Regions from separate parts of the Enterococcus sp. AZ177 genome, predicted to be linked through region 2. Evidence: predicted binding sites of a transcription regulator. Region 2 holds the regulator's gene; the other holds the start of a gene.
What was found. The regulator LexA, encoded in region 2, represses DNA repair genes until DNA is damaged. The targets are predictions, from matches to a motif close to CNAACANNTGTTNG.

Region 1 (16,156 bases), 720 kb from region 2:
TATTGTAGGTAATGGATATGTAGCATTTTTACAAATGCTCGTAATCCCCTTGGTATTTGTTTCTATTGTCGGAGCATTTACTAAGATGAAAGAATCCAAACAACTAGGTAAAATCAGTTTCAATGTACTAGCTACATTGCTAGGCACAACAGCTGTTGCTGCCTTGATAGGAATTGGTACAACATTATTATTTGGGCTACAAGGTGCAAAATTTACGCAAGGAACGGCAGAAACGGCACGAATTGCAGAACTTGCAACGAGACAGGAAACCGTTGAAAACCTATCGATTCCCCAACAAATTTTATCCTTTATTCCTAGAAATGTTTTTGCAGACTTTGCAGGAACTCGTGCAACAAGTACGATTGGTGTAGTAATCTTTGCAGCATTTGTCGGCATTGCATACTTAGGTATTAAAAGAAAAGCACCGAAAGAAGCAGAATTTTTCGCTAATTTGATCGATAGCCTATATAAAATCACAATGCGCATCGTGACATTGGTTTTACGTTTGACACCTTATGGAGTTTTAGCATTGATGACCAACGTTGTTGCGACAAGTGATTTTGATGCGATCCTTAACTTAGGTAAATTTGTTTTAGCGTCATATACTGCGTTGATTTTTGTGATGCTCGTCCACTTATTGATCTTAGTTTCTGTTAAAGTAAACCCAGTGACATATTTGAAAAAATCTTTTCCTGTATTGAGTTTTGCTTTTACGTCAAGATCAAGTGCTGGCGCATTGCCTTTAAATATTGAAACACAAACAAAAGCATTAGGTGTTGATGATGCAACAGCAAACTTCGCAGCAAGCTTTGGCTTATCAATCGGTCAAAATGGCTGTGCTGGGGTTTATCCTGCAATGTTGGCGACAATCGTTGCACCGACTGTGGGCATCGATGTCTTCAGTTTAGAATTTATTTTAATGTTAGTTGCGATCGTCACAATCAGCTCATTTGGTGTTGCTGGTGTCGGTGGTGGTGCAACGTTTGCTTCATTGATTGTTTTAGGTTCAATGAACTTACCAGTTGCAATCGTGGGCTTAGTAATTTCTGTGGAACCATTGATCGATATGGCTAGAACAGCCATTAATGTAAGTGATAGTATGGTGGCTGGTGTCGTAACTAGTTCACGAATCAACGAGTTAGATCGTGATGTGTTAAACGATAGTAAATTAGTTATTGAAGAAAATGCATAAAATAGGATCTCTTCTCTTCCCCAAGAAAATTAATGAATAAAAGTAAGAGGCTGAGACAGAAACGTTTATTCCCGAGAAATAAGAAGGGCTTGCTTCTATTGCCATCGTTTATTCGCATTTAGGGTGTGATACAAAAGTGATGTTTACTTTTGTGTCACACCCTTACTTTCTTTCTTAATATGGTTTTATTCAAGCGCATTTATTTTCATAAATCCCTACCATAAGCTATGATAAAAAGTATATAATGATAAGGCGATTGTGTTAATATAAAAAAGATAAGGAGTTAAAGACATGTTTACGAACCAAATAAAAATAATGTTATATGTAACAAATGTAGAGGAATCAAGTCAATTTTGGCAAAAAATCGGCTTTGTGGAAAAGGAAAGAGAGGCTGTTGACGGCACTCTTGTCGTTGAGATTGCCCCAAGCGAAACGGCAGAAACAATGATTGTTTTATATGACTTAGCATTTATTCAACAACATTCACCAGAAGTTGCTGGAAATACGCCATCATTGATGTTTTTTGCTGATGATGTCATCAATTTATATAAAAAAATGAAAGATGCTGGTGTGCGTGTTGGTGAATTAGTTCAGCTGCCAACTGGACTAGTCTTTAATTTTGCGGATAATGATGAGAATTATTTTGCAGTGTCTGGACAAGAATAAGTCAATTTAGACCGAAAGCTTACGCTTTTCAAAAGAAAAACGTAGGCTTTTTTTATGTATTTTTTGCAGCACCACCTGTGCATTTCTACACAAGCAAATAGTTCGCTTTTACTGATTCTTTTTTTATATACTGAATACGTATGATTAGAAAATAAGAACTGTACTGTTATTTTGGAGATAGCTAGGCAGTTTCGAGGAAAAAGGAGCAAGATAAAATGGATTACCGCGTATTACTTTATTATAAATATACGACGATTGAAAACCCAGAAGAATTTGCAAAGGAGCACCTTGCTTTTTGTAAGTCTTTAGACTTAAAAGGTAGAATTTTAGTCGCAACAGAAGGAATCAACGGTACACTTTCAGGTACGATTTCTGATACAGATGCTTATATGGAAGCGATGTTAGCAGATGAACGTTTTAAAGATACTTACTTTAAAATTGATGAAGTACCAGAAAACGCCTTTCATAAAATGTTTGTCCGTCCTAGAAAAGAACTGGTTTCTTTGAGCTTGGAAGAGGATGTGAATCCGTTAGAGCTAACTGGGAAATATTTAGAACCAGCTGAATTTAAAGAAGCATTGCTTGATGAAGATACAGTTGTAATTGATGCTAGAAATGATTATGAATATGACTTAGGGCACTTTAGAGGCGCTGTTCGTCCTGATATTCGTAACTTTAGGGAATTACCACAATGGATTAGAGACAATAAAGAACAATTTATGGATAAAAAAGTGGTTACTTACTGTACTGGTGGTATCCGTTGTGAGAAATTTTCTGGCTGGTTGATCAAGGAAGGATTTCAAGATGTAGCCCAACTTCATGGTGGTATCGCGGTTTACGGAAAAGATCCAGAGACACGAGGCGAGCTATGGGACGGGAAAATGTATGTCTTTGATGAACGAATCAGTGTTGAAATCAATCATGTTGATAAAAAAATTATTGGGAAAGATTGGTTTGATGGAACACCTTGCGAACGTTACATCAATTGTGCAAATCCTTTCTGTAATAAACAAATTTTGGCATCGGAAGAAAACGAAGCGAAGTACCTTGGCAGCTGTTCAGATGAATGTCGTCATCACCCAGCGAATCGTTATGTGCTAAGAAATGAACTTTCAGAACAAGATGTGAAAGCTAGACTTGAAGCCATTGCAAATTAATGAATGCAAACAAAAACACGAAACAACGCGATTTATCGTTTTGTCTCGTGTTTTTTATAGTATAAAGGCAAAAAATAGGATAAAACCAAGTAAAAACACAACGTTTACAGCAGTGAATTGCAAAAGAAATGATGTTGATTGATCCGGATAATATTCTTTATATAATTTAAATCCAATCAAATTAGCTAAAGAAGCAATAATAGTTCCCAAGCCTCCGACATTGACACCCCAAAAAAGTGCCTGAGATTGCTCTGTAAAAGGAGCAATTAAAATAGCGGCAGGAACATTACTGATAACTTGGCTGACAAGAATACTGCTGAAAAAAGACCGTGAACTTGTCGTAAATTGATCCTTTATGAAAGAGGAAAGTACCTCGACTTGAGCAAAATTGCTAACAGCAATAAAGAAAAAAATAAATGTCCACAATAATTTATAATCAATTTCTGAAACCGTTTTTCTATCATAAATAGTGAGAAGAATGATGGCAATCGGAATGACGAAATAATAAGGGAAAATAGCAAAGACACCTAAAAGAATGACCCCCCCAATCATACTTAAGAATAGTGCTTTAGGCCTGTTGATCCTTGGAACTAAATTATGCTGTGTGGGAATCGGACTCTTTTTTATGAATAAAAAGGAAATTAGTAAAAATAGTACTGAAGAAAAGAGTAATACAATAGACCATTTGAAAAAAGATAAGGTGGAAAGAGAATAATAAGAAAATAAAAACAGATTTTGTGGATTACCAAAAGGGAAAAAACTACTGCCTAAATTTGCAGCAACAATCAGTAAGACAGCTCCTAAAATCTTATTCTCCATTTTGGGGAATTTCTTGATGATCGTTAAGTAAATCGGCATCAACGTAAGGATCGCAACATCATTGGTCAAAACCATAGAACTAAGGAATGACAAGATGACAATATTTCGAATAAGACTACGAGTGGTGGAAGAAAAATCGATCATTTTCTCAGCAAAATAGGTTAGGATACCTAATTTCTCAAGGTTCTTCACAAAAAGCATCAAACCCAACAAACAAAAAATGACTTTAAAATCAATTGAGTTGAAGGAAAATTTGCCGAATGCACAGCTGATAATAGCAATTAGAAAAGAAAGTGAAAATAATAAATCTTCAGTAAAAAATGTATAAAGTCTCTTCATTTAACAACACTCCTTATATAGTCTGTTCAAATTTACTTTAAAAAAACGAAATTATCAAGTGTAATGCTAAATAAATAAAAAAGATAGATTGCTCTGCAATAGAAGCAATCTATCCCTTTTTGGATCAAATATTAAGTACTTTATCCAAGAAATCTTTTGTTCGTTCATTTTGTGGATTTTCAAAGATTTGTTGTGGTGAACCATCTTCTAAGAAATTACCACCATCGATAAACATTACACGATTTGCTACTTCTTTCGCAAAGCCCATTTCATGTGTAACGATAACCATCGTCATCCCTTGTTTTGCTAATTTTTTCATAACATTCAATACATCACCAACCATCTCAGGATCGAGTGCAGAAGTTGGTTCGTCGAACAGCATGATGTCTGGATTCATTGCTAAGGCGCGAGCGATTGCCACACGTTGTTTTTGTCCACCAGATAAAGATTCTGGGTAGCTGTCTTTTTTATCAGCTAAACCGACTGTGTCTAAAAGCTTAATTGCTTTTTCTTCAGCTTCTTTCTTAGAAAGAAGACCTAAATCAGTTGGGGCTAAAGTAATATTTTCCAGGATCGACAAGTGAGGGAACAAATTAAAATGTTGGAAAACCATTCCAATATGCTGGCGCACTTTGTTGATATTGGTATTCTTATCGGTTAAATTAGCACCATCGATAATAATATCGCCGCTAGTCGCTTCTTCAAGCTGATTTAAACAACGAAGGAACGTACTTTTACCAGAACCAGAAGGACCAATAACACATACAACATCACCTTCTTGGATCGATACATTGATATCATTAAGAACAGTATTATCGCCATATTTTTTTACTAAGTGTTCTACTAAAATTTTTTCTGCCATATTATTTCACCTTCTTTTCCCAAACTTTAGCCAATTTCGTCAAGGCTGTGATCAAGATTAAATACATCATTGCAATTACGAAGTAAACCATCGTACTTTGTAAGTTTCGAGCAACAATGATTTTACCAGTTTGCAATAATTCAATCAAGCCGATTGCAGATAGAATAGTTGTATCTTTTAAAGAAATAACAAACTGATTGACGAAAGAGGGGATCATGATTTTGATTGCTTGTGGCAAAATGATTTTTTGCATCGTTCGGTTGTATGAAAGACCTAAACTACGAGAAGCTTCCATTTGGCCGACGGGTACAGCATTAATACCGCCACGTACGATTTCAGAAATATAAGCACTTGCATTTAGGGTTAAAGTAATGATTCCAGCAAGGAAAACGGGAATATTAAAGCCTAAAATTCCAGGTAAACCAAAATAGATAAAGAAAGCCAGTACCATTAACGGAATACCTCGGATGATATCAACATAAATAGTAGAAATAACACGTAACGTTTTAGACGGAGAAGCACTAAATAATCCGAATAGAACGCCGACAATCAACGCTAAAATAAATGAAATCAGAGTTAATTGAATAGTCATCCATAAACCACTTAAAAGACGTTTCCAGTTATTTTGGATCATACCAACAAATGTTGATTCATCTACTTTGTTTTCAGTAGAGCCATCTTTTACATATTTTCCGATAATCTCATCATATTCGCCAGTTCGTTTTAATTCAGCTAATCCTTCATTGAACATTTGGATCAACTCTGGATTTTTTCCTTTCTTAACTGCAAAACCATATTTTCCTCCTTCTTCACGAGGAATAGGTGTTGCTAACGGTTGTTTTTGTGCAACGCCATACCCGATAACGGGGTAATCATCCATCATTGCATCGATTTCGCCGATTTCAAGAGCGCTATATAAAGCATCAGTTGTATCTAAGTATTTGACTGTATAGCCGTATTTATCTTTGTTGGCTTCTAGAAAATCAGCACTTTCAGTTCCGATTTTAGCACCAACTTTTTCTCCTTTTAAATCTTCGTAAGAGTGAATCTTGTCATTGCCCTTTTTGACCGCAATTTGAATCCCGCTGTTAAAGTAAGGTGTAGAGAAGTCAAAAGATTTTTCACGCTCATCTGTAATCGTCATTCCTGCGATCATTGCATCAGCTTGACCAGACTCAACTGCTTGAACGGCAGAACTAAATCCGATGAATTTAAATTCAATATCAAAATCTTGAAGTTCAGCAATACGTTGAACGAGATCAACATCGATTCCTTCATATTTACCATCTGAGTTTTGAAATTCAAATGGGGCAAACGTAGAATCACTAGCAATTACATAGGAATCTTTTTTAGGTTGAATCTTTTTCATTTTAGAATCAGTATCAGTTGTTTCAGTTCCAGTGGAAATATACTTACCGACAATCTCATCATATTTACCTGAACTTTTTAATTCTTTCAATCCAGCATTGAATTTTTCGATCAATTCTTTGTTTTGCCCTTTTTTCACAGCAAACCCATAAGAACTACCCGTTTCTTTTTTACCAACTAATTGAAGTTTTTGTCCATTTGTTATGGCATAGCCCAATACAGGATAATCATCGAAGATTGCATCAGCTTCGCCATTTTCTAGTGCTTGATAAAGACCTGTTGCATCATCAAAGTTTTTGATGGTATAGCCATATTTTTCTTGATTTTTCTCTAAGAAAGTAGCACTTTCAGTTCCAACTTTCGCTGCGACAGTTTTGCCTTTTAAATCTTCGTAACCTTTGATTTTATCATTGCCTTTTTTGACCGCCATTTGTAAGCCACTATCGAAATAAGGATCTGAAAAGTCAAAAGATTTTTTTCGCTCATCCGTAATGCCCATTCCGGCGATCATACCGTCTACTTGTTTTGATTGAACTGCTTGAATAGCACTGTCAAACCCAAGTGGCTTTAAGTTTACTTTGAAATCTTGATCATCAGCGATTGCGTGAAGCAAATCAACATCGATTCCAACATACTCACCATTTGAATCTTGGAATTCAAATGGAGCAAACGTTAAATCTGTTCCTATATTATATGTTTTTTCCTCAGCTTGAGCATTCTGTCCAAGAGTAAATGTTAGTAGACTTGCCATCATTACAATAAATGACAGTAAAAAGTGTTTCCTTTTCATAAAATACCTCCTATATTTGCATATTGGATAATTATATAGTAAGAAAAGGCAAAAGCACAAGTCATTCACAATGAGAAAATCAAAAAAAACTCATTTTCTAACATTCTATGTAATAAGATGTTACATATAGGGGTAGAAAAATACAAAATAAGATTAGCTCAAACAGTATTCCGTTAAATTTATAAATACAAACAAAAAATTAAATAAAATGTAAATTATCAAAAATTACGTATACGCAACCTGTTCTAAAACTAGCGAAAATATGTTCGGTATGTTAAAATAATGACAGGAGTTTCTATTTAAATTTAACGCTGAAAATTCCTATATGAAGAATAGATCTACAAGTTGAAAACAGAATGACTGTAGAGTTATATTGCTGTATGCCTGAGAGTACTTGGTAGATAGCGCTGTGTATTTTTAATCAAAGTGACGCAACAATTAAATAAAGTAAGAGGAGGATGTTGGATGATAGAAAGAGAGACCTCCAATACATTTGACTTAGTATCAAAATATAAGCCGGATGGGGATCAACCAGAAGCAATCAAACGATTAGTTGAAGGAATCGAAGGTGGAGAAAAAGCACAAATATTGTTGGGTGCTACTGGAACTGGGAAGACCTTCACGATTTCAAACGTAATAAAAGAAGTAAATAAGCCAACGTTAGTTATTGCCCATAATAAAACATTAGCTGGACAGCTTTATGGAGAATTTAAAGAATTCTTCCCTAATAACGCAGTCGAGTATTTTGTTAGTTATTATGATTATTATCAACCAGAGGCTTATGTTCCTTCTAGCGATACATATATAGAAAAAGATGCGAGTATCAATGACGAGATCGATAAATTACGACATTCAGCAACTAGTTCTTTATTAGAAAGGAACGATGTTATTGTAATCGCCTCGGTTTCTTGTATTTTTGGGTTGGGAGATCCTAAGGAGTACAGTGAACAAGTCGTTTCTATTCGCGTAGGCATGGAGATGGAGCGTAGTAAGTTATTGACTGATTTGGTCAACATTCAATTCGAACGAAACGACATTGATTTTCAGCGTGGACGTTTTCGTGTACGAGGAGATGTAGTAGAGATTTTTCCAGCATCCCGAGACGATCATGCACTAAGAGTCGAGTTTTTTGGCGATGAAATTGAGCGCATCAGAGAAGTTGATGCGTTAACCGGCGAAGTGATAGGTGAGACAGAACATGTCGCAATTTTCCCAGCAACTCACTTTGTGACCAATGAAGATCATATGGAACATGCAATTTCACAAATACAAGAAGAATTAGAAGCACGATTAACGGTTTTGCGTAATGAAAACAAATTATTAGAAGCGCAAAGACTGGAACAAAGAACGAATTATGATATCGAAATGATGAGAGAAATGGGCTATACATCTGGTATTGAAAATTATTCACGCCATATGGATGGTCGTTCAGAAGGGGAACCGCCTTATACGCTGATTGATTTCTTCCCAGATGATTTTTTACTTGTGATCGACGAGTCTCATGTCTCGATGCCACAAATTCGTGGTATGTATAATGGCGACCGTGCTAGAAAACAAATGCTGGTAGATTATGGTTTCCGATTGCCAAGTGCTTTAGATAATCGCCCCTTACGCCTTGAAGAATTTGAAGAACATGTGCATCAAGTCGTCTATGTTTCTGCAACACCCGGACCTTACGAGCATGAGCAAACAGATACTGTGATTCCACAGATTATTCGGCCAACAGGATTGCTAGATCCATTGATTGAAGTTCGTCCAATTATGGGACAAATTGATGATTTAGTGGGTGAGATCCATGATCGTGTAGAGAAGGATCAACGTGTATTTATCACCACGTTAACGAAGAAAATGTCTGAAGATTTAACGGATTACCTTAAAGAACTAGGAATCAAAGTGAAATATCTTCATAGTGATATCAAAACATTAGAACGAACGGAAATCATTCGAGATCTACGTTTAGGTGAATTTGATGTGTTGATTGGGATCAACTTGCTTCGTGAAGGATTGGATGTTCCAGAAGTATCCTTGATTGCAATTTTAGACGCAGATAAAGAAGGATTCTTGAGAAGTGAACGTTCATTGATCCAAACCATCGGACGTGCGGCTCGGAATTCGGACGGACGAGTGATCATGTACGCAGATAAAATCACTGATTCCATGCAAAAAGCTATGGACGAAACGGCTCGACGTCGTTCAATCCAAGAAAAATACAATGAAGAACATGGCATTACACCAAAAACCATCATTAAAGAAATTCGTGAGTTGATTTCAATTTCTAAAACCAATGAAAAAGGTGAAACAATAAAAATCGATAAATCTTACCATGAACTAAGTCGCCAAGAAAAAGCAGATTTATTGATGAAATTAGAAAAAGAAATGCGGGATGCAGCGAAAGCATTAGACTTTGAAACAGCAGCGACTTTAAGAGATACGATTTTGGAGTTGAAAGCAGCAGAATAAAAAAGTGGCTGTGTTTCACAGCAAAGGAGATAAATAATGGCAAATGATAAAATCGTTATTCATGGCGCGCGTGCACATAATTTAAAAGATATAGATGTTACGATTCCTCGTGACAAGATGGTTGTCGTTACTGGATTATCTGGTTCTGGGAAAAGTTCACTCGCCTTTGATACACTATATGCTGAAGGCCAGCGCCGTTATGTTGAAAGTCTTTCAGCTTATGCTAGACAATTTTTAGGTCAAATGGATAAACCAGATGTTGATAGTATCGATGGATTGAGTCCAGCGATTTCTATCGACCAAAAAACAACGAGTAAAAATCCACGTTCAACAGTAGGGACAGTTACAGAAATTAATGACTATTTGAGACTGTTATTTGCTCGTGTTGGGCATCCGATTTGTCCTAATGATGGTACTGAAATCACGAGTCAATCTGTTGAACAAATGGTAGATAAAGTGTTGGAATTACCAGAAAAGACTAAACTTCAGGTCTTAGCGCCTGTCATTGTTAAGAAAAAAGGTCAGCATAAAAAAGTCTTTGAAATGATTCAACGCGAAGGATATGTTCGAATGCGTGTTGATGGAGAAACCTATGATGTAACGGAAGCGCCTGAACTTGAAAAAAATAAAAAACATGATATTGCGATTGTTATTGACCGAATCGTGGTAAAAGAGGGGATCCGTTCTCGTTTGTTTGATTCATTTGAAGCGGCCTTACGTTTAGCGGATGGCTATGCATTAGTTGATGTGATCGATGGGGAAGAAATGCTTTTTAGTGAACATTACGCTTGTCCATATTGCGGCTTTACAGTGGGGGAATTAGAACCAAGATTATTCTCTTTCAATGCACCTTTTGGAGCGTGTCCTGATTGTGATGGATTAGGAATAAAATTAGAAGTCGATCGTGATCTTGTTATTCCGGACTCAACAAAGACACTGCGTGAGGGCGCAATCGCACCTTGGAATCCAATAAGCTCACAATATTATCCGCAAATGTTGGAGCAAGCAGCTGACAGTTTCAATATTGACATGGATACACCATTTGAAGAACTACCAGAAGAACATCAAGATATTATTTTAAACGGATCCAATGGGGAAGTCTTCCATTTCCATTATGAAAATGATTTTGGCGGAGTTCGTGATGTAGAAGTTCCTTTTGAAGGTGTTTTAACTAATATCAAACGTCGTTATCATGAAACTAATAGCGATTTTACCCGTGATCAAATGCGTTTATACATGACCGAATTAACTTGTCAAACGTGTAAAGGATATCGTTTGAATCCTCAAGCTTTATCAGTCAAAATCGATAATACAAATATCGGTCAAGTTACCGAATTAGCGATTAAAAATGCAGTTGAATTTTTCGAAACAGTGACGTTATCTGAGCAAGAACAAATGATTGCGAAACCCATCTTAAAAGAAGTGGAAGATCGTTTGAACTTTTTAAAAAATGTTGGTTTGGATTATTTAACTCTTAGCAGAGCAGCTGGAACGCTGTCAGGTGGAGAAGCACAACGTATTCGCTTAGCGACACAGATTGGTTCAAACTTATCTGGTGTATTGTACATTTTAGATGAACCGTCTATTGGACTGCATCAACGAGACAATGACCGTTTGATCGAATCACTCAAGAAAATGCGTGATTTAGGCAATACATTGATCGTTGTTGAGCACGATGAGGATACGATGCGAGCATCTGACTATTTGATCGATGTGGGGCCAGGCGCTGGACATTTAGGTGGGGAAATCGTTGCTTCAGGAACACCTGATGAAGTAGCTAAAAATCCTAATTCTTTAACCGGACAATACCTATCAGGCAAAAAAGTGATCCCAGTCCCTAAAGAGCGTCGTAAAGGCAATGGTAAGAAAATCAAAGTAACAGGTGCGGCAGAGAACAATCTGAAAAATGTTACTGTTGAATTTCCATTAGGAGAGTTTGTTGCAGTAACTGGAGTTTCTGGATCAGGAAAAAGTACATTAGTAAATCAAATATTGAAAAAGGCTTTAGCACAAAAGCTTAATCGAAATTCAAATAAACCAGGTAAACACAAAAATATTACTGGTTATAAAAATATAGAAAAAATTATTGATATTGATCAAAGTCCGATTGGCCGCACACCGAGAAGTAATCCTGCAACTTACACAAGTGTTTTTGATGATATTCGTGATCTGTTTGCGAAAACCAATGAAGCAAAAGTCCGTGGCTACAAAAAAGGACGCTTCAGCTTCAATGTTAAAGGTGGCCGCTGTGAAGCGTGTCGTGGGGATGGGATCATTAAGATCGAGATGCATTTTTTACCAGATGTCTATGTTCCTTGTGAAGTTTGTCATGGCAAACGCTACAATTCTGAAACACTGGAAGTTCACTATAAAGGAAAGAATATTTCTGATATTTTAGATTTAACTGTAGAAGATGCAGTGGAGTTCTTTAAACACATTCCTAAAATTCATCGTAAATTAAAAACCATTGTTGATGTGGGATTAGGCTATGTCACTTTAGGACAGCCTGCTACTACATTATCTGGTGGGGAAGCACAGCGCATGAAATTAGCGAGTGAACTGCATAAAAATTCGAATGGTAAAAATTTCTATATTCTAGATGAGCCTACAACTGGGTTGCATACGGACGATATTGCTCGTTTACTTGTCGTGCTAGAAAGACTTGTTGAATCCGGTAATACTGTGCTTGTTATTGAACATAATTTAGATGTAATCAAGTCAGCAGATCATGTTATTGACTTGGGGCCAGAAGGTGGAGACGGTGGCGGAACAATTGTTGCAACAGGAACACCTGAAGATATTGCTAAAGTCAAAGCAAGCTATACAGGTAAGTATTTAAAGCGAGTTTTATAAATTGGTATACTCCATTATTTGGAAATAGTATTAATATTTTTAAAGAAAACATGAAAGTTGAATAAAAAATACCTATTGCTATTGATTTCTATAGATTTTTAAAGTAAAATCGCACTTAGATAGGTATATTGTTCAACCTAATTGGTATATATCTGTCCTTCTATAAATAATCCGTTCAAAAAAGAAAAGTACAGCCTTCGTTGTTGAAAGGCTGTACTTTTTTTGCTTTAAGACTCTATAGTTTCATTTGAAAAAATAAAAGTGAACTATTTAATAAATTATAATTAGAGGAAAATAATAAATAAAATGAAAATTGGTGTTTTTTAATCACTTAAATTTAAAAATAGTCAAAAAAAGAAAGTATCTTTACGTAAGTTGAATGATATTTTTTTTGAAAACATGATATTCTATATTTATCAAAAGAGTATGAAAGGATGATTTTTTCTTGGAAAAGAAAGAAATAAGAATCGGCGCTCATTATGTTTGTCATGGATCGAATTTTTCTTGGTTTTTTGTAGGAGAAGCTATTTCTAAAAAAGAAGAAGATGTGCAGGTCAGAGTTGTTAAGTGCCATCCTACAGATCGTCCCGTCATCAATTGTGATGATCCTATTTTGAATTTAGATTATTTTAATGTGATTGAAGATGCTTAATTTTACTAAGGCATAAATTTGGGATAGTAAACGGAAGTTGATCAGTCCTGTCCAGATAAAGATATACATAATGAATAAAAATGGTAGACAATAACAAGAAGCTAGAATGAACGATAAAAGTTTATTCTGCTTTTTTTTTTTTTTTTTGAAGAACTATTTTAAAGATAGTAATAAAATATATTTGAAAAATAGTTTGTATTTCAATTGATTCGATGTAAAGAAAGAAAACATTTAGCTAGGATAGAGAAAATTTGAGAGTAAAAAAATATTCTTATTCACAATTCTAAATTGATAAGAAGAGTTGAATAGGTATGAAAATTGGTTGAAAAGCTTTCTTTGATACGCCCGGGATGCTATAATTAATAAAATGTTTCAAAAGGGGCGCTAAGAAATGGTTGATAATTTACAATTAGTTATAATCACTGGAATGAGCGGAGCTGGAAAGACTGTAGCCATTCAAAGCTTTGAAGATATGGGGTATTTTTGTATTGATAATATGCCGCCAAGCTTGATTCCTAAGTTTTGGGAATTAATCAAAGAATCTGGAAAAGTAACAAAAATCGCATTAGTGATCGATTTACGTTCTCGTAATTTTTTTAGAGAAATTCAAGATATGTTAGTTGAACTTGAAAATACGAATCTGATTGATACAACAATCATGTTCTTAGATGCAACAGATGAAGAACTTGTTTCTCGATATAAAGAAACTCGTCGTGCGCATCCACTAGCGATGGATGGTCTGATTACAGAAGGAATTAGAAAAGAACGAGCGATCCTTGAAGAAATTAGAGGAGATGCCCAAGTTGTGATCGATACAACTGAATTATCTCCAAGACAATTACGAGAAAGAATCAATGAGGAGTTTAAATCTAGAGATACACATGAGTTTCGCGTAGAACTTGTTTCATTTGGGTTTAAATATGGCTTGCCTATTGATGCGGATATTGTGATGGATGTTCGTTTTTTACCAAATCCACACTATATACCAGAATTAAGACCCTTGACAGGTCAAGATTCATCTGTATATGAGTATGTTATGAGTTTTCCAGAGACTGAGAGTTTCTATACTCGATTTATTGATTTGTTGAAAAATGTAATGCCAGGGTATGAAAAAGAGGGGAAATCAAGCGTTACAATTGCGATTGGTTGTACAGGCGGACAGCATCGTTCGGTGGCATTAACAGAACGTGTTGGCAAAGAACTTGAAAAGGACTATCATGTTAACATTACCCATCGTGATAAAGGAAAGCGTAAAGAGACGGTGAATCGCTCATGAAAATGAAAACGTACCGGATTAGAAAACCTAAAATCGTTGTGGTTGGGGGAGGAACTGGGTTACCAGTTATCCTAAAAAGTTTACGGAATCAAAGTGCGGATATTACAGCTGTTGTGACCGTTGCCGATGACGGAGGCAGTAGCGGTGAAATTCGGGAGTCAATGAATATGACACCGCCTGGGGATTTACGTAATGTACTAGTAGCTTTATCCGACATGCCTCAATTATATGAAGATATTTTTCAGTATCGTTTTAATAAATCGGATAAATATTTTGCCAACCACGCAATTGGAAATTTGATTATTGCGGCTGTTTCAGAGATGCGCGGCAGTACATATGAAGCAATTCAGCTGCTTTCAAAAATGATGCATGTGGATGGACATATTTATCCTTCATCAGAAAGACCGCTGACGTTACATGCTGTTTTTAAAGATGGTTCTATTGCAGTCGGTGAATCCAATATTGCAGTTGACCGAAAAACAATCGACCATGTTTTTGTCACAAATACACATGATGATGAACAGCCAAAAGCTGCGAGAAAAGTAGTCAAAGCAATTGAAGAGGCGGATATGATTGTTTTAGGACCAGGAAGTATGTTTACCAGTATCCTACCGAATTTAGTAATCAAAGAGATTGGGGAAGCAATCATCAATGCGGAGGCTGAAGTGGTTTATATTTGTAATATCATGACTCAAAAAGGTGAAACGGAACATTTTACTGATGCTGATCATGTTTGTGTATTGCATGAACATCTTAAAAGTAAATTTGTGGATACTGTTTTAGTTAATACTGAAAATGTACCTGATGGATATATGGATCCAGAGGTTTATGATGAATATTTAGTTCAAGTGGAACATGATTTCAAAAAATTGAGAGATGAAGGGTGTCGTGTGATTTCTACGGACTTTTTAAAATTGCGTGACGGTGGTGTTTTTCATGATGGAGACAAAGTAGTGGATGAACTATTTCGTATTGTATTCGGCGCAAGATATTAAAAAGTAAGAACAAGAGAGGAGGAGTGGAGATTGTCTTTTGCAGCAGATGTTAAAAAAGAGCTAACAACTTTAGAGGTACATCGTGAACATGCGCGAGCAGAATTAGCAGCATTGATCCGGATGAACGGTTCATTAAGCATTGTGAATCAGCAATTTGTATTGAATGTTCAAACTGAAAATGCAGCAATCGCCAGACGAATCTATTCTCTTTTAAAAGATCATTATGATGTTCGTTCAGAATTGTTAGTTCGGAAAAAAATGAAATTAAAAAAGAATAATGTGTACATCGTAAGACTAAAACAAGATACGAAAAGTGTGCTTGCTGATTTAGATATTTTAGATGGAATGATGTTCAATACTCATGTATCAGAAGATATTATGGGGAACTCACAAAAAATGAAATCCTATTTAAGAGGTGCATTTATGGCTTCAGGCTCAGTCAATAATCCCGAGACAAGCCGTTATCATTTGGAAATATTCTCGATTTACGAGGAACACAATGATGATATTTGCAAAATGTTAAATTATTATGATTTAAATGCACGGACATTGGAACGTCGAAATGGATATATTTCCTATCTAAAAGGAGCTGAACAAATCGCTGATTTTCTGACACTGATCGGTGCGACAAATTCTATGCTGAAATTTGAAGATGTCCGGATCGTTCGTGACATGCGTAATTCGGTGAATCGATTGGTCAACTGTGAAACGGCGAATCTCAATAAAA
Region 2 (16,156 bases):
ACAAAAAAAGCTGATTTAACAATAAAAAAAGCTGAGAAAAATTATTTTCTCAGCTTGTGAAATTAAATTGCTATTCATTTACTGAAGCAATAATTTCTATCTCAATAAGAACATCTTTAGGCAATCGGGCTACTTCTACAGCAGAACGAGCAGGTAATTGCATTTTAAAAGCGCCAGCATAAACTTCATTAAAAGCTGCAAAATCATTCATATTTTTTAAAAAGCAAGTCGTTTTGACAACTTGGTTAAAATCACTTCCAACTTCTTTTAAGATTGCCACTATGTTTTTAAGCACTTGTTCTGTTTGTTCTTCTATTGTACTACCAATAACTTCTCCCGTTTCAGGACTTAAAGGAACTTGACCTGAAGCAAACAATAGTCCATTGACAATATTTCCTTGTACGTATGGTCCAATTGCTTTTGGAGCTTTGTCTGTGTGAATCGATTTCATTTTATCCCTCATTTCATTCTTATTTTGCTTTTTGACAGTCCGGGCATAAACCATATAATTCTAATCTATGCTCATTAATTTCAAAACCAGTTAATTTACTTGCTGCCATCTCTACGTCTTCCAATCCAGGATAATGGAAATCGACGATTTTACCACAGTTCTGACATATAGCATGATAATGTTTCTTTGAGCTGAAATCGAAACGACTAGATGCATCGCCATAATTCATCTCTTGCACAAACCCAATATCAGTAAACAATCGTAAATTATTATAAACAGTCGCAACACTCATATTTGGAAAACGATCTTCTAATGAACGATAAATTTCATCTGCTGTTGGATGGCTATGATTCTCAATTAGATATTCTAAAATTGCATATCTTTGAGGAGTAATACGAATATTGGCTTCTTTTAATTCTTCAAGTGCATTCTTTACCAATATATTGTCCATTTGGTTCCCCTCCCAGTCTTCTTCCTTAAATGATACTATTTCTAATCTATCTTGACAAGAATAATTGCATAAATACTATCGGAAATATCATGTTTATCACGATTTTGATGAATTTCAACATTATTATATACTTTTTAGGTGGTTAAATGTGTTAAAAAAGGAAGCCGCAACAGTGCACTTCCTTTTTTTCTAAATTATTCAGAAAAATTGTAAAGTGCAGTTGAAAGATATCGCTCACCATTATCAGGAATAATGGTCAATACTTTCTTTCCAACACCCAATTTTTTGGCTACTTGAATTGCTGCATTCACAGAAGCTCCCGCTGATATCCCAACTAACAATCCTTCTTTGACAGCTAATTGTCGTGCTGTTTTCATTGCATCTTCACTTGGAACCGCAAGAATTTCTCCATATATATCAGTATCTAAAACGTTAGGAATGAAGCCTGCACCAATTCCTTGGATTTTATGTGGACCAGGAGCACCCCCTTCAAGAACAGGCGATTCTGTTGGTTCAACAGCAACTATTGAAATAGTTGGATATACTCGTTTTAATTCTTTTCCAACACCGGTTATTGTCCCACCAGTCCCGACTCCTGCCACAAATGCATCTAACCCTGCTGGACCAAAGACATCTTGAATTTCTTTTCCGGTTGTTCTTTCATGTGTTTCGGGATTCGCAAGATTGTCAAATTGCATGGGCATAAAGTAACCGTCTTTTTCTGATAATTCCGTAGCCTTAGCAATTGCGCCTTTCATCCCTTCAGAGCCAGGAGTCAACAATAACTCAGCACCATACGCTTGCATCAGTTTTCTGCGTTCAATACTCATTGTATCAGGCATTACGATTACGACTTTATAGCCTTTTGCAGCCCCCACCATTGCTAACCCGATCCCAGTATTCCCACTAGTAGGTTCGACAATTGTATCGCCTTTTTTTAGCTTCCCACTTTTTTCAGCTTTGTCGATCATACTTAAAGCAATTCGATCTTTTACGCTTCCACCTGGATTGAAAAATTCAAGCTTCACAAACACATCAGCAGCTCCATCTGGGACAATTCGTCCTAATTTTACTATCGGTGTTTTACCTATTAATTCGGTAACAGAATTAAAAATTTGAGTCATGATCCATTCCTCCATTCTCGTATTCTTATAAGCAAAACCTTTCTTGTGTTTATAATAGCTTATATCGTTTAATCTGGCTATCATTTTGTTACAGCTGAAAGATTGATCTTAACTTTTTATCCATTTCTAATAAAAATGTTGTATAGTAGAAAAGACTTTCAAATGAATAAATAGGAGTTACATCATTTATGAAAATAAAAAATATTAGTCCACGGGGTTATTGTTACGGTGTTGTTGATGCAATGGTCATTGCTAGAAATGCTTCTCTCGATGAAAATTTACCACGACCAATCTATATTTTAGGTATGATCGTTCACAATAAACATGTGACAGATGCGTTTGAAAGTGTTGGGATCCATACGTTAGATGGAAATACCCGTGAAGATATCCTATCGCGAGTTGACCGTGGTACTGTTATATTTACAGCACATGGAACTTCGCCCAAAGTAAAGAAATTAGCAGTCGCTAAAGGTTAAACGGTAATTGATGCCACTTGTCCTGATGTAATGATTACACACGAATTGATTGCTGAAAAAGTGTCAGACGGTTATGAAATTATTTATATCGGAAAAAAAAATCACCCTGAACCCCAGGGAGCACTTGGTGTATCCCCGGAACATGTTCATTTAGTTTCTAACCAAGCTGATATTGCAAGTTTACAACTAACGACAGAGAAAATTTTTGTGACCAACCAAACGACTATGAGCCAATGGGACGTTAGCGATTTGATGGTTTCGATTCAGAAAAAATACCCTCATGTACTTATTCATAAAGATATCTGCAAAGCTACCCAAGTCCGCCAAGAAGCAGTTGTTGAACAAGCTCAAGGCTGTGATTTAACAATTGTTGTTGGTGGTCCAAAAAGTAATAATAGTAATCGGTTAGCTCAAGTTTCCGTTGAGCAAGCAAGGGTTCCAGCTCATCAAATTTCAGATGTCTCACAAATCAATGCTAAATGGTTAATCAATGTCGAACAAATTGCTGTGACGGCTGGTGCCTCCACCCCAACTCAAATTGTTAGGGAAGTCATTGATTATTTAATGCAATTTGATGCAAATGATCCTATAACGCATAACAGAAATTCAACTACTACTCCAGAAGCGAGTCTACCGAAGTCCAGAATAAAGGATTTGAGTAAAAATCGCACACGACGTCTAGAAGAACTACGATCAGGAAAACGATAAAAAATCTTCCAACAAATAGTCATTTTCACGACAGATTGTTGAAAGATTTTTTTATGCGACTTGTAAGACTTGTCCTATAGTAATCAACTCAGCCGTTATACCATTGGAAGCCATCAGTTGGTCGACAGTAACACCAAATTTTTCAGCTATCCCCCAAAGAGTATCACCAGAAGCTACAGTATATGTTTGCGCTGTGATAGTTGCACTGCTTTGTCCAACAGCAGATTGATTCGTTACAGGGCTCGCAACAGTTGTAACTGTTGCACTATTTCCACTATCATATGCAGTCAAACCATATGCCTCAATCAACCAATTTAATTTCCCAGCGTAGTTTGGATCAGTTGCATAGCGTCCAGCTAAAGCAGCTGTCGCATCCATGTAACTAGTTGTATTACTTTTCCACACGCCAGAATAATGATAGTCTCCGCTAGAAGCTAACGTCGTTTTAAGTACATTGGCATGATCTTGGAATGATTCAGTGTATGATGGATAACTTCTAAATGGCTCAGTCATCGTTACCCATTGACCATTCAAATATTCCGAAGTCGGCATATAGACTGTTTGTCCACCGTAGCTTCCCTTTACGCCAAACAAATTATAATTCGGAGCTGCAGCTAATCCTGAAGTACCGTAGCTGCTTTCCAATAATGCTTGAGCAATCATAACAGATGCGTATAAATCATTAGCGTCAGCTACAGACGACGCTGAATAGCCAATAGAATCAATAAATGCTTGTTGTGAATAGTCTCCTTGTACTTCAACTTCATTTGCTTGAACACCTAATGGCAAAATATTCCCAGCAATCGGAAGAAATACTAATGAAGTTCCAATTATAGATACCATCCGTTTACGATTATTTCTACGTTCTTTTTGTTGGTGTCTACTACTTCTTGTTTCGATCTCGCTCATTCACTTGTTCCTCCTCAATAGAACATCATACTATCATTCTACTAGGGGACTTTTTTATGCACAATTATTTGTTCCTGAAATTTGAAGTTTTAAAGTGAGTGTAATCCAGTTGAAATCTTTGTTTTATTGATTATAGCGATTTTTGTTTCTTTCGTTTTACATAGTGTATATTATTCAGTATTATTCTTTTCACAAATGCCTTCATCCTAAGTTTATTAACTTTTTTTAATTTTAATATAAAATATTACGTTTATTACTTTAATATTACATAAAAATCGTTTTAAATATCTAATTTATTCGTATAAAAAGCAGAAATTCACGAAATGTGAACCTCTGCCTTTTATACTTTTTATAGATTATTGTATTTTGATACTACATTATCGACTGTAAAGCCAAATTCTTTCAAGACCAAATCTCCAGGAGCAGAAGCCCCAAAGTGATCAATCGTTACAGTCGTACCAGTTGTCCCAACATAACGCTCCCACCCAAAAGGTGATGCAGCTTCGATTGCAACTCGTTTAGTTATATCTTTAGGTAATACAGCTTCTTTATATTCCGCTGTTTGTTTTTCAAACAAATCAAAACTTGGCATTGAAACAACCGAGACATCTTTCCCTTGTTCAGCTAATGCCTTTTGAGCTTCAATTGCTAAATTCACTTCTGAACCAGTTGCAATTAAAATCCCTTCAGGTTTCTCACCATTTTGTTTAGAAATAACATAAGCACCTTTTTGAACAAATTCTCCTGCATGTTCTTTTGTGCCTTCAATAACCGGTAAGTTTTGACGACTTAGAACTAAGACAGTCGGTGCATCTTTTGTTGTCATCGCAATTTTCCATGCTGCAATAGTTTCATTACCATCTGCTGGACGAATTACTTGTACACCAGGCATGCAACGAATACTTGCCAATTGTTCAACGGGTTCATGTGTTGGTCCATCTTCGCCCACCGCCACAGAATCATGTGTTAATACATATGTCACAGGAGTGTTTTGGATTGCAGCTAAACGTACTGCTGGACGTAGATAATCTGTAAATACAAAGAATGTTCCACCGTAAACGCGACTTCCACCATGTAATTGGATTCCGTTCATTGCTGCTGCCATAGCAAACTCACGAACGCCAAACCAAATATTGCGGCCTTCGTATTGACCAGGCTCAAAATCTTTTTCTGCTGTAACCATCGTATTGTTCGACGCAGACAAATCAGCTGATCCGCCCCAGAAACCTGGTACAGTTTTAGAGATTGCTTGAATCGTTTCTTTACTTGTAACACGACTAGCTGCACTTGAACCTATTTCATAGGTTGGTAATTCACTATCCCAATTTTCAGGAAGTTCATCGGCAAAAGCCTGTTTAAATTGTTTCGCTAACTCAGGATGATCTTTTGAATAATTTGCAAACATCTTATTCCATTGATTTTCTGCTTTCTCGCCTTCTTCTATCATCGTTTCTTTAAAGCGGGCAGCAACTTCTTCTGGAACAGTAAAGTCTGGGTATTCCCAACCATAAACAGCTTTAGCTGCAGTAATACCATCTGCTCCGATTGGCGCTCCATGTACAGATGATGTACCTTCTTTTGGAGCACCGTAGCCAATAACTGTTTTTACTTCAATCAATGTTGGCTTATCTGATTCAGCTTTTGCAGCTTCTATTGCTTTAGAAATTTCTTCTAGATCATTGCCGTCTTTGACTAAAATATGTTGCCAACCGTATGCTTCATAACGAGCACCAACATTTTCAGTGAACGCTTTTGACGTTGGACCATCTAAAGAGATATCATTTGAATCGTATAACACGATCAGTTTACCTAATTTCATGTGTCCGGCCATAGAACTTGCTTCTTGAGAAACACCTTCCATCAAATCACCATCTCCGCATAAGGCATACGTATAATGATCGATTACAGGAAAACTATCACGATTATATGTTGCAGCAGTATGTGCCTCAGCCATCGCCATCCCAACAGCCATCGCTATTCCTTGACCTAAAGGACCCGTTGTTGCTTCAACACCATCTGTGTGATGAACTTCTGGATGTCCAGGTGTCTTACTACCCCATTGACGGAAACTTTTCAGATCATCAATTGTAACACCATAGCCCGCTAAGTGAAGTAAGCTATAAAGCATTGCAGATCCGTGACCGGCAGAAAGGATAAAACGGTCTCTATCTACCCAATTTCTTGAAGTTTTTGGGTTTACTTTTAAGTGTTTTGTCCAAAGTGCATAGGCCATAGGTGCTGCACCCATTGGTAATCCTGGATGTCCCGAATTAGCTTTTTGTACTGCTTCAATGCTTAATGTACGAATCGTGTTAACGCCTAACTGATCAGTGTTGTCGAACAAAAAAATCATCTCCTATTTAGGTTTTTTTTACCTTTATTAACTACATTTTATCGCATTTAGTTTATGAAAGCAATTACTTTTAGTAAAAAAAAACTAAAAATCACTTTCTATTGTGCAATCCTTTTGCTTTTTGGATCTCTTTCAATTTCTCTGGTGTTACATCATTTCCTTTAGGATCAACGACTTTCATACCTTCAATATGATGCCGCATCCCACCTCGAAAAGCTGCCAAATATTCTTGACGAAGTACTTTTTGCTCTTCTTTTTCTTTCTCAGTCAATTCATTTTCTTTCGCTTTTTTTGCTAGTTCATTAATACGGTTCATTTTTTCTGACGATAACATCTATTTTGCCTCCTCGTTTTTAACATTTAATAGGCGTATTCAATCTTTTTTTGAAAGGCTAGTTTTGAAGTTAGACAAGTTTACTTTCCAAGTCTATCTTATAAGATGGGCACAAAAAATACAACTATATTCTTATTAAAATTAGAAACGATTCCGTTTATTTACTGAAATTTTCATTTACTGCCTTATCACTTTTGGAGTATCCTTCCTACAATTATACTTTTTCAAAAAAACACGAACGCTTGTTTGATTCCTATATAAAACTATGGTACACTAAAAATATAAATCGAAAGAAGGTGCGGGTTGTGGTGAAACGTACAGACACAAGACAAATCGAAGTATTAAAATATATATATGAACAAGTTGAACTAAAAGGCTATCCGCCGACTGTAAGAGAAATCGGAAAAGCAGTTGATCTTTCCTCAACCTCGACTGTTCATGGACATTTAGCACGTTTAGAAAAAAAAGGACTCATTTTACGTGATCCTACAAAACCAAGAGCAATTGAATTGACTGCAGACGGACTTGAAAGAATCGGTGTGAGACCGACAGTGATTCCAATGCTGGGTGTTGTTACAGCTGGTGAGCCGATCTTAGCTGTCGAAGAAGCTTCTGACTTTTTTCCTCTTCCACCTGATTTAATGGCAGAAGAAAATGCTTTGTTCATGCTGACTATCAGAGGTGAAAGTATGATCAATGCTGGTATTTTAGATGGCGACCAAGTTATTGTTCGCAAACAAACTGCTGCTTCAAATGGTGATATCGTTATTGCGATGACAGATGAAGATGAAGCAACTTGTAAACGATTCTTCAAAGAGACAGATCATGTTCGCTTACAACCAGAAAATGATGCATTGGAACCAATTATTTTGAATAATGTAAGCATTCTAGGAAAAGTTGTTGGTTTGTATCGCAATCATATTTAAATAGTAAAAAAACATACTAACTCTTAGTATGTTTTTTTACTATTTATTTCTTTAAATCAAAAAACGTTTTAACCTACCATGACTTTGCGCTGATATGTTTCAAATTGATAGCCGTAACTATTTGCTTCGTCTTGTTCGCCTGCACTCAAATTGATCAAGGTCCAGTCATCCCAATTAACCGAAGGGAATAGTGTATCGCCATCAAATGAATGATGAATAACTGTACGGTATAATACATCACAATACGGTAAAAAATCTTCATACACTGCTGATCCTCCCGCAATGAATGTAATTCCTGAAAAAGTTTTAGCATAATCAAGAACTTCATCCACAGTATGAAATACAATGACTCCTTTTGCTTGATAGCTTTTGTCTCTAGTTAGAACAATCGTTTGACGATTTGGTAACGGCCGAGCGCCCATCCCCTCAAAAGTTTTTCTTCCCATAACAATGGTGTTGTCTTCAGTCATTTGTTTAAAAAATTTTAAATCATTTGGCAAATGCCAAGGTAATCGATTCTCTTTACCGATTGTCCCTTGCTCATCTTGTGCCCATATGGCTGCTAACATTGGAGAACTCCTTTCGAATTAAACGGCAATTGGTGCCTTGATTGTAGGGTGAGGATCATATCCTTCGATTACAATATCCTCCATCTCAAAATCAAATACTGATTTCTTATCTTGATTCAATTTTAAAGTTGGGAAAGAACGAATTTCTCTAGCAAGTTGCTTATTCATTTGATCGATGTGATTCGTATACAAATGAGCATCTCCTAAAGTATGAACAAAATCACCCACTTCTAAACCAGTTTCATGAGCAATCAAATGCGTCAACAATGCGTAACTAGCAATATTAAATGGGACACCAAGAAAAACATCTCCACTGCGCTGATACAATTGACAACTTAATTTTCCATCGTTGACATAGAATTGAAACATCGTATGACAAGGTGGTAAGGCCATCGATGGGACATCCTCAGGATTCCAAGCTGATACAATCAAGCGTCTGGAGTCTGGTGTTTTTTTGATTATTTCAATAACATTTTTTAATTGATCGATGAATCCACCATCTTTTGTTTCCCAATGACGCCATTGAGCACCATAAATATTCCCTAATTCACCATACTTAGACGCAAAATTATCATCTAATAAAATAGCATCACAGAATTTTGTGTGTTCTTTTTCATAAGTTTCTTTGAAAGCTTCATCCGTCAGTACTCGACGACCAAAGTCAGTCATATCCGGACCTGTGTAATCTTCACTTTTGATGTAACGTTCAAAAGCCCATTCATCCCAGATATGATTGTTGTGTTGCAAGAGGAAACGGATGTTCGTATCCCCATTTAAAAACCATAAAAGTTCGCTTTTAATTAAGCCGAATGGTACCCGTTTTGTTGTTAAAAGAGGAAAACCTTTTGACAAATCGAAACGCATTTGATGACCAAAAATACTTTTTGTACCTGTACCTGTACGATCTTCTTTAAAGTGACCCTCCTTCAAAATTTTACGGCCTAACGATAAATATGCTTCTTCCATAGTTTCTGCCCCCTAATTTTCTGCAAATTCACTTAAATATTCCCAGCGTTCCATTTTTGATTCAAGTTCTTCTTCTGCGTTCGACAACTCTGTTTGAAGTTGTTGCAGTTTTGTAAAATCATCCCCTTGATGATTCATCTCTTCAGTCAGATGTGCTGTACGATCTTCAAGTTGTGCTATATCACTTTCGATTGTTTCCCATTCTTTTTGTTCCATGTAAGTCAATTTTGTTTTTTCTTTTTTCTCAATTTCTTTCATTGGTTTTGTTTCAGTCTTGATTGTCTTTTTCGATTGTTCTTTATTCGTCATCAAGTACTTACTCATCGAACCGAAGTACGTTGTAATTTGACGTTCACCCTGAAAAACAAGTAGTTTTTCCATCGTTTTATCAAGAAAATAGCGGTCATGTGAAACTGCGATAACTGCACCCTTGAATGTTTGGATATAATCTTCCAAAATCGTTAATGTATCAATATCCAAATCATTTGTTGGTTCGTCCAATAATAACACATTTGGCTGGCCAATCAAGAGTTTTAATAAATACAAACGACGTTTTTCACCACCAGAAAGCTTACCAATCACAGTTCCATGCATAAAGCGGGGAAATAGAAATCGTTCCAATAATTCAGCAACGCCAATAGTTGTTCCATCTGTCCGCTTCACTTGTTCTGCCGCTTCTTGTAAATAAGAAATCATCCGTTGGTTTGGATCCATTGCTTCATTTTGTTGGGTATAGTAAGCCAAGTTGACTGTTTCACCGATTGAGTACATACCACTCTCTAATTCTAAGCGACCAGCAAGAATATTCAATAATGTTGATTTTCCTGCACCATTTTTCCCAGTAATTCCAATACGATCTTTTGCTTGAATAAGTATATCAAAATCTTTTAAAATCGTCTTATGTTCAATTTGATAGTAACCATCTTTGATTTCTATAACTTTCTTTCCTAATCGTTGCGTTGCAACATCGATTTCCAATTGACCTTTTTGGTTGACTTGATGAAGATTTTCTTTCAGATCATGGAAGCGATCTTGTCGCGCTTGCTGTTTGGTTCCTCGTGCTTTCACACCAGCACGCATCCATTCTAATTCTTGCTTATAAAGCTGCTTTCTTTTTTCTTCTTGTTCGACACCGACGCGTTCACGCTCAGCTTTCGCAATAATGTACGCTTCATAATTTCCTTTATATTCATATAACTTCCCAAAAGATAGCTCAAAAATTCGGTTTGTTACTCGGTCTAGAAAATAACGATCATGCGTCACCATTAAAATAGCACCGCGATATCCATTCAAAAAGCTTTCCAGCCAACTGATTGCTTCATAGTCTAGATGATTGGTAGGTTCATCTAATAGCAATAAATCTGGTGATTCGATCAATACTTGGGCTAAGCTAACGCGTTTCTTTTGCCCCCCTGATAGTTCACCGATCCTTTTATGCAACGTTTCAATACCTAATTTTTGTAAAATGATTTTGGCATCCGTATCCGCTGTCCAAGCATCTTCTTTATTCATTCGTTCTTCCGCTTGGGTATATTGCTTTTGAGCTGCTTCACTAAGTCCGTCATCTGCTAATGCAAGCAACGCTAATTCATAATTTTTGACCGCTTGAATAATCGGAGTGTCTCCCTGAAAAACGGCTTCTACAACAGTTAGTTCCGGATCGAATTCCTGGTCTTGTGAAAGATAGCCTATTTGGTAATCGTTGGCTTGTTGGATTGCTCCGATATCTCCATCTCCGCTATCTTTACCAGCAAGGATATTTAATAAACTAGTCTTACCAGTTCCATTTGTACCAATCAATCCAATTCGATCTTTATCGTGAATATGGAAAGAAATGTGATCAAATAATGTCTTCTCTCCATATGTTTTAGTCAATTCGTTTACTTTTAATTCATTCATATGCTCACGCCCTTTTCATCCTGCTTATTGTAACAAAAAAAAGCAAAAAAAAGAAGCTAGTTTTCTTCGTCTGCTTCTTTTTTTAATTCTCTTGTTAACTTTCTAAACGGAACAGCTCCTGAAATGTCATTAATTGAATAAGATTCTAATAGATTCACATTTTTCCGATACTCATTAGCCTCATAAGAAGAAATTATTTCAGATAGTTCATATTCATCGATGACTCTGCGTTCCTCTTGGTAACCAATCAGAAGCTCTTTAACGTAATTCGATTGAGAACGAACAATAAATGAGTCAATAAAGGTACCATCTTCTAATCTATGAGCAAATTGTAGTCGTCCTTCTATGAAAAATTGAATGATTTCGTCATCATAAACCCCTTTTAGATTATCTAAACTCTTCAAAACAACTTCCGTATTTTGTAAAAAGACTTGTCGAACATTTTCTAGTTCTTCTTTTTGAAATTCTCTTCGATTCTCATCTTCTTTTTTTGCAAATAAGTGTTTAGGATGGACGAAGAATGCAATGATTTGGCGCGCAAAAAGCAACCAAAAACCAATTATCGATAATAGTTGTCTAGCAATCGATCGTTCCATTCTAGAAATCAAGCGTTCATAAAGTCGATACCCTTCAATACCAATTTCTTTTTGGCGAAAGCTTTCTTCTAGACCATCGCGCTCGATAGAAACAATCAATGCTCTTAACTCTTGTACCTCTTGCCGTTGATCTGACGGCAATTGTTCTGTGTACAGTTCCTTAACACGATCTTGATAATTTTCGATTACAACATTCATTTCAACATGAGGATTATTATGATTTATTTTTTTAAGACGTTCAATAACTTCCTGCAGCAAGGTGATACCTTGTAAATTGTTGCTCTCTACCTCGTCAGATTCTGTTAAGAACGGTAAAAGGACAATACCACCGACCAAAGTAACCAAAATTACACAAGCCGTAATAAACAAGAGCAACGAACGTTCAGGAAAATCTTGACCATTTAGAGTTAACGGTAAAATAAAAATAGTTGCTAAACTTACGGTCCCTTTTACTCCACCAAAAGTCAAAATCAACATTTCATTCATCGACTGCCAAATATTTTTTAACCCGTTTTTTACACTATATATTAATACAATAGAGAAAAAGCGCGCAACAAATAATGTAACACTTAAAATCAATACAACAATCATCAGAAAACTGTTAGAATAGGTTTCACTATTCCAGATTGGTGAGAATACCTGTGATAACTCAATTCCCAAGAAAAGGAATACTAGAGCGTTCAACATAAACGTGATCGTTCCCCATGTACTTTCTGAAACACTTGAAAGTTCTGCTTCAAACAATGACACTTTTTTAAAACTAGCCGCTTGCATAACTCCTGCTACAACAGCAGCAATAATTCCGGAAACATGAAATAATTCAGCAACCATATACGCTAAAAAAGGCAACAGTAATTCTAACAATAGATAGCCCGTAACATCTCTTGCAGATGCTTTTTCTAAAACCATAACGATCTGACGTTTGATCATCACTAAAACAGCCCCTACGATAGCGCCTCCGATACTAGAAAAAATCAATGTAATCCCCGCATCCATCGCTGAAAAACTGCCTGTCAATAATGCAGCCAGTGCAAATTGAAACGCCGTAACACCGGACGCATCGTTGATTAGACCTTCACCTTCTAAAATATGCATCGCTTTAGGCGGAATTTGAATTTTCCCAGATAAAGAACCTACAGCCACTGCATCTGTAGGTCCAAGTGCTGCGCCTAAAGCAAAACAAGCTGCAATCGGCAAAGCAGGAATAACCATGTGTAACGCCCATCCTACACTGACTAGTGTGATCAAAACACCAATAAATGCTAAAAATAATATTACACTAAAGTTTTTCATCGTTGCAGAAATATCATTTCGTTCTCCTTCTCGGAACAACAACGGTGCAATAATCATTACTAAAAATATCTCTGGTTCAAATACTATTTCACGACCGACATCCGTCAATCCAATTAAAACCCCTACAATTATTTGCACAATCGGTAATGGAATAATTGGTACGATTCGATTGAAGACATTTGAAAATGTTATCGCAAAAGCAAATACAATAATTAAATAAACAAACTCCATCTCGTATCCCCCTTACTAATCAATGATTGAGTTGTTTTCCTAAATACCGTAGTAATTTTTCTTTTTTACACATAATTTTTTTCTCTACTAAAGATAACTCTTTTTCCTTGTCACATAATTCTAATTGTGCGCGACGCGCTTCTAAGCGAAGTAATTCAGACTTGATTAATTCAATTTTTTTATAATTTAAAAAGTTTCTCTTTTTTATATGGTGTTCCCACTCCGCTTTTTTTTCAGGTGGTAACTCCTTGTATTTTTCGCGTAATTCAGCAATTCGTTGCTCTATTTCTTTATTCACAACAATACTTCCTTTCAGAATTTCTCTGCACATTATAGCAAACTGTTAAAGAAATACCTACTAAAATTTACTATTATTTTAAAAAAACTTTTTGAGAAAAATTTCTAACGCTTACATTTCAATAAAAGGGGAATAATGATCATTCTACTTATTCACCTTCGTCTACTAGAATGCTGATTTCAGTATCTTCATTCAATCGCTCAGAAAAAAAGGCCAGTAAATCTTCTAATTGGATAGAAAATTTCATCATTGGACCTCGTCGTCCATTTTTAAAATAGTTTAAACAAATTTCTTTTTTTTTGATCAATAGAGCTATCTTGTCTACGTCCTGATACAAAATACCATTCTTATCGAAGGGACCTAGAATAAGCCGATCATCTGACAATCCTTTTGTGTCTAATAAGAAACTCAAGACAAGCAACACTGATAAAAAACCACGAATGCGTTGATCAAAAGTTTGTTCCGTTACTAAAGTAAGAAGTAGAATAAGCAGGCTAAAACCAATCACTAACATATAAATAAGTTTTCTTTTGACACTTTTGATCAGGATGGTTTTTCTTACTAAAATAAGATAAACATACATGATCACAACAAAGGCTGATAACAGCACAGTAAAATAATTTATCACCAAAATAGGCTCCTTTTATAACTTAACAATCGTTACTCTTTTTTATTTAGTTCTGTCAATTTTTGATTGATTTTTTTTATTTTATCCTTACAGGCTAATATATCTCGAATCATCTGATCTCTCTTATCGCCAAGCGGTAACCGATTAACTACTTGGTAATATGCAGCGAGTAGTTGAACTTGTTTCATTTTATCTTTTTGTAGACGTTCTTCAATTAGATTCATCCACTCGCCCTCCTTTTTTCTTTAAAGATATCTTACCTTTAAAGGAAAATGACTATTGAATCGTTATTCTTTATCGATACTTGACTAAAAATGTATGATTTATTTATTATTATTGTAACATACTATATTTTTAAATTGAACTAACCAAACGTGTTTCCCAATAAAATAATAACAAATAGTTTAAGTAATAATATCCACCTTTAGGATGAAAAAATAAAGATGAAACAGAAGCCGATAAACGCTTTGTTTCATCTTATTCTTTATTGCGCTGAGATACAAATTCCGATTGCTTTCTCACCTAAATGGGTTCCAATAACTGGACCAAAATGACCGATTTCAATAATTGCTTCAGGATATTGCTTTTGAAGTTTTTCTTTCTCCTCTTCAGCAACTGCTAAGTTATTTGCATGGATTACATATAACTTCACTGGTCGATTGATTTCTTTATCACGTTGGCCAATAATATTTTCAGCACGGGCAAAAGCTTTTTTGGTCGTGCGAATCTTTTCAAATAAAATAATCTTACCATCTTCAAATGTCAAAATCGGCTTAATTTTCAATAATCCAGCAATCAGAGCCGCACCATTGGTTAAGCGTCCGCCACGTACAAGGTTATTCAGATCATCCACGATTAAATATGCATAGGTATTATCTCTGATGATATCTAATTTCGCAAATATCTCTTCTAAGCTAGCATTTTCCTTCACTAAATCTAAAGCAGCCTCTACCATATGTCCCATGGGTACACTTGTGATCTTAGAATCATACGGGTAAAGTGTCACACCCTCAATTGAATCGGTTAATGAAAATAATGTATTAACAAATCCTGAGATACCTGCCGAAAGATGAATACTGATAATCGTATCAAATCCTTTGGTTGCAATTCCTTTGTATAGTTCGATCACTTCACCTAAGGCAGGCTGAGAAGTTGTCGGAAACTCACTACTATTATTCAACAAGCTGTAATATTCGTCAGCCTCAATGTCGATTCCTTCGTTATATATTTTACCATCTAAAATTACAGGGATGGGAATAACAAACAGATTGGATGCGTCTTTGATCCGATCAGGTAAATAAGCTGTACTATCTGTCACAATAGCAATTTTCATTTTGTAACCTCGTTTCACTAAATTTACACGGTATTATAAATATAGCATAAATCAGTTCATAATTAAATAAAATACTTATTGGTCTAGAAAACTTTGTACGGCTGCTTTATTTGTGTCTAAATCGATTTGAAGAACACTACCCGCATAACCAATGTCTACATTACTCCATGATCCCTCAACTGGGATGGTTAAGCGCTCAATCCCGCTGCCACCTTTTAACAGTAATGATGGGCCATTTTTTAGCATAAATGTCGTAGGAACATCTGTTGACATATACCCAACTAAACGACCTAAAGATTCTGGTGTACGAATCAATGCTAGAGGATTTTTTAATTGTCCCATCACGGCTGTCATAACTTGTTGCTGACGGCGCACGCGACCGAAATCCCCTTCCTCATCTTTTCTAAAGCGAGAATACTGTAAAAGTGTATGTCCATCCATTTTTTGACTTCCCTTGAAGATGTCAACACCGTCTAAATTTAGGTCTTTCTCAGCATCGATTTTAACTCCATTTGGAAACATCGAGTCAATAATTTTTTCAAAGGATTGAAAATCTACTTTAGCATAATAGCGACACTGAATATTAAAATTTTCCGCTAAAGTTTGACGTA

Region 1: uvrB (excinuclease ABC subunit UvrB) is a predicted target of LexA. The motif match lies at 7,449-7,462, and genes of this name have one in related genera.

The regions. Positions count from the first base shown of each region.
Region 1 covers NZ_CP172944.1:923,693-939,848, forward strand. Annotated here, with positions in the region: gene IGJ34_RS04405 (L-cystine transporter) at 1-1,192, shown strand, start outside; gene IGJ34_RS04410 (VOC family protein) at 1,484-1,858, shown strand; gene IGJ34_RS04415 (rhodanese-related sulfurtransferase) at 2,074-3,015, shown strand; gene IGJ34_RS04420 (SLC13 family permease) at 3,070-4,173, opposite strand; gene IGJ34_RS04425 (amino acid ABC transporter ATP-binding protein) at 4,298-5,035, opposite strand; gene IGJ34_RS04430 (amino acid ABC transporter substrate-binding protein/permease) at 5,037-7,193, opposite strand; gene uvrB (excinuclease ABC subunit UvrB) at 7,659-9,653, shown strand; gene uvrA (excinuclease ABC subunit UvrA) at 9,690-12,506, shown strand; gene IGJ34_RS04445 (hypothetical protein) at 12,952-13,158, shown strand; gene rapZ (RNase adapter RapZ) at 13,550-14,434, shown strand; gene IGJ34_RS04455 (gluconeogenesis factor YvcK family protein) at 14,431-15,429, shown strand; gene whiA (DNA-binding protein WhiA) at 15,460-16,156, shown strand, end outside.
Region 2 covers NZ_CP172944.1:1,643,591-1,659,746, forward strand. Annotated here, with positions in the region: gene IGJ34_RS07970 (RidA family protein) at 71-451, opposite strand; gene perR (peroxide-responsive transcriptional repressor PerR) at 471-902, opposite strand; gene cysK (cysteine synthase A) at 1,097-2,026, opposite strand; partial or broken gene IGJ34_RS07985 (4-hydroxy-3-methylbut-2-enyl diphosphate reductase) at 2,215-3,210, shown strand; gene IGJ34_RS07990 (glucosaminidase domain-containing protein) at 3,262-4,119, opposite strand; gene tkt (transketolase) at 4,469-6,463, opposite strand; gene IGJ34_RS08000 (DUF896 family protein) at 6,564-6,806, opposite strand; gene lexA (transcriptional repressor LexA) at 7,103-7,732, shown strand; gene IGJ34_RS08010 (dihydrofolate reductase) at 7,801-8,301, opposite strand; gene IGJ34_RS08015 (thymidylate synthase) at 8,320-9,267, opposite strand; gene IGJ34_RS08020 (ABC-F family ATP-binding cassette domain-containing protein) at 9,280-11,166, opposite strand; gene IGJ34_RS08025 (cation:proton antiporter) at 11,223-13,286, opposite strand; gene IGJ34_RS08030 (hypothetical protein) at 13,306-13,584, opposite strand; gene IGJ34_RS08035 (hypothetical protein) at 13,733-14,212, opposite strand; gene IGJ34_RS08040 (hypothetical protein) at 14,245-14,436, opposite strand; gene IGJ34_RS08045 (DegV family protein) at 14,697-15,545, opposite strand; gene IGJ34_RS08050 (LCP family protein) at 15,621-16,156, opposite strand, start outside.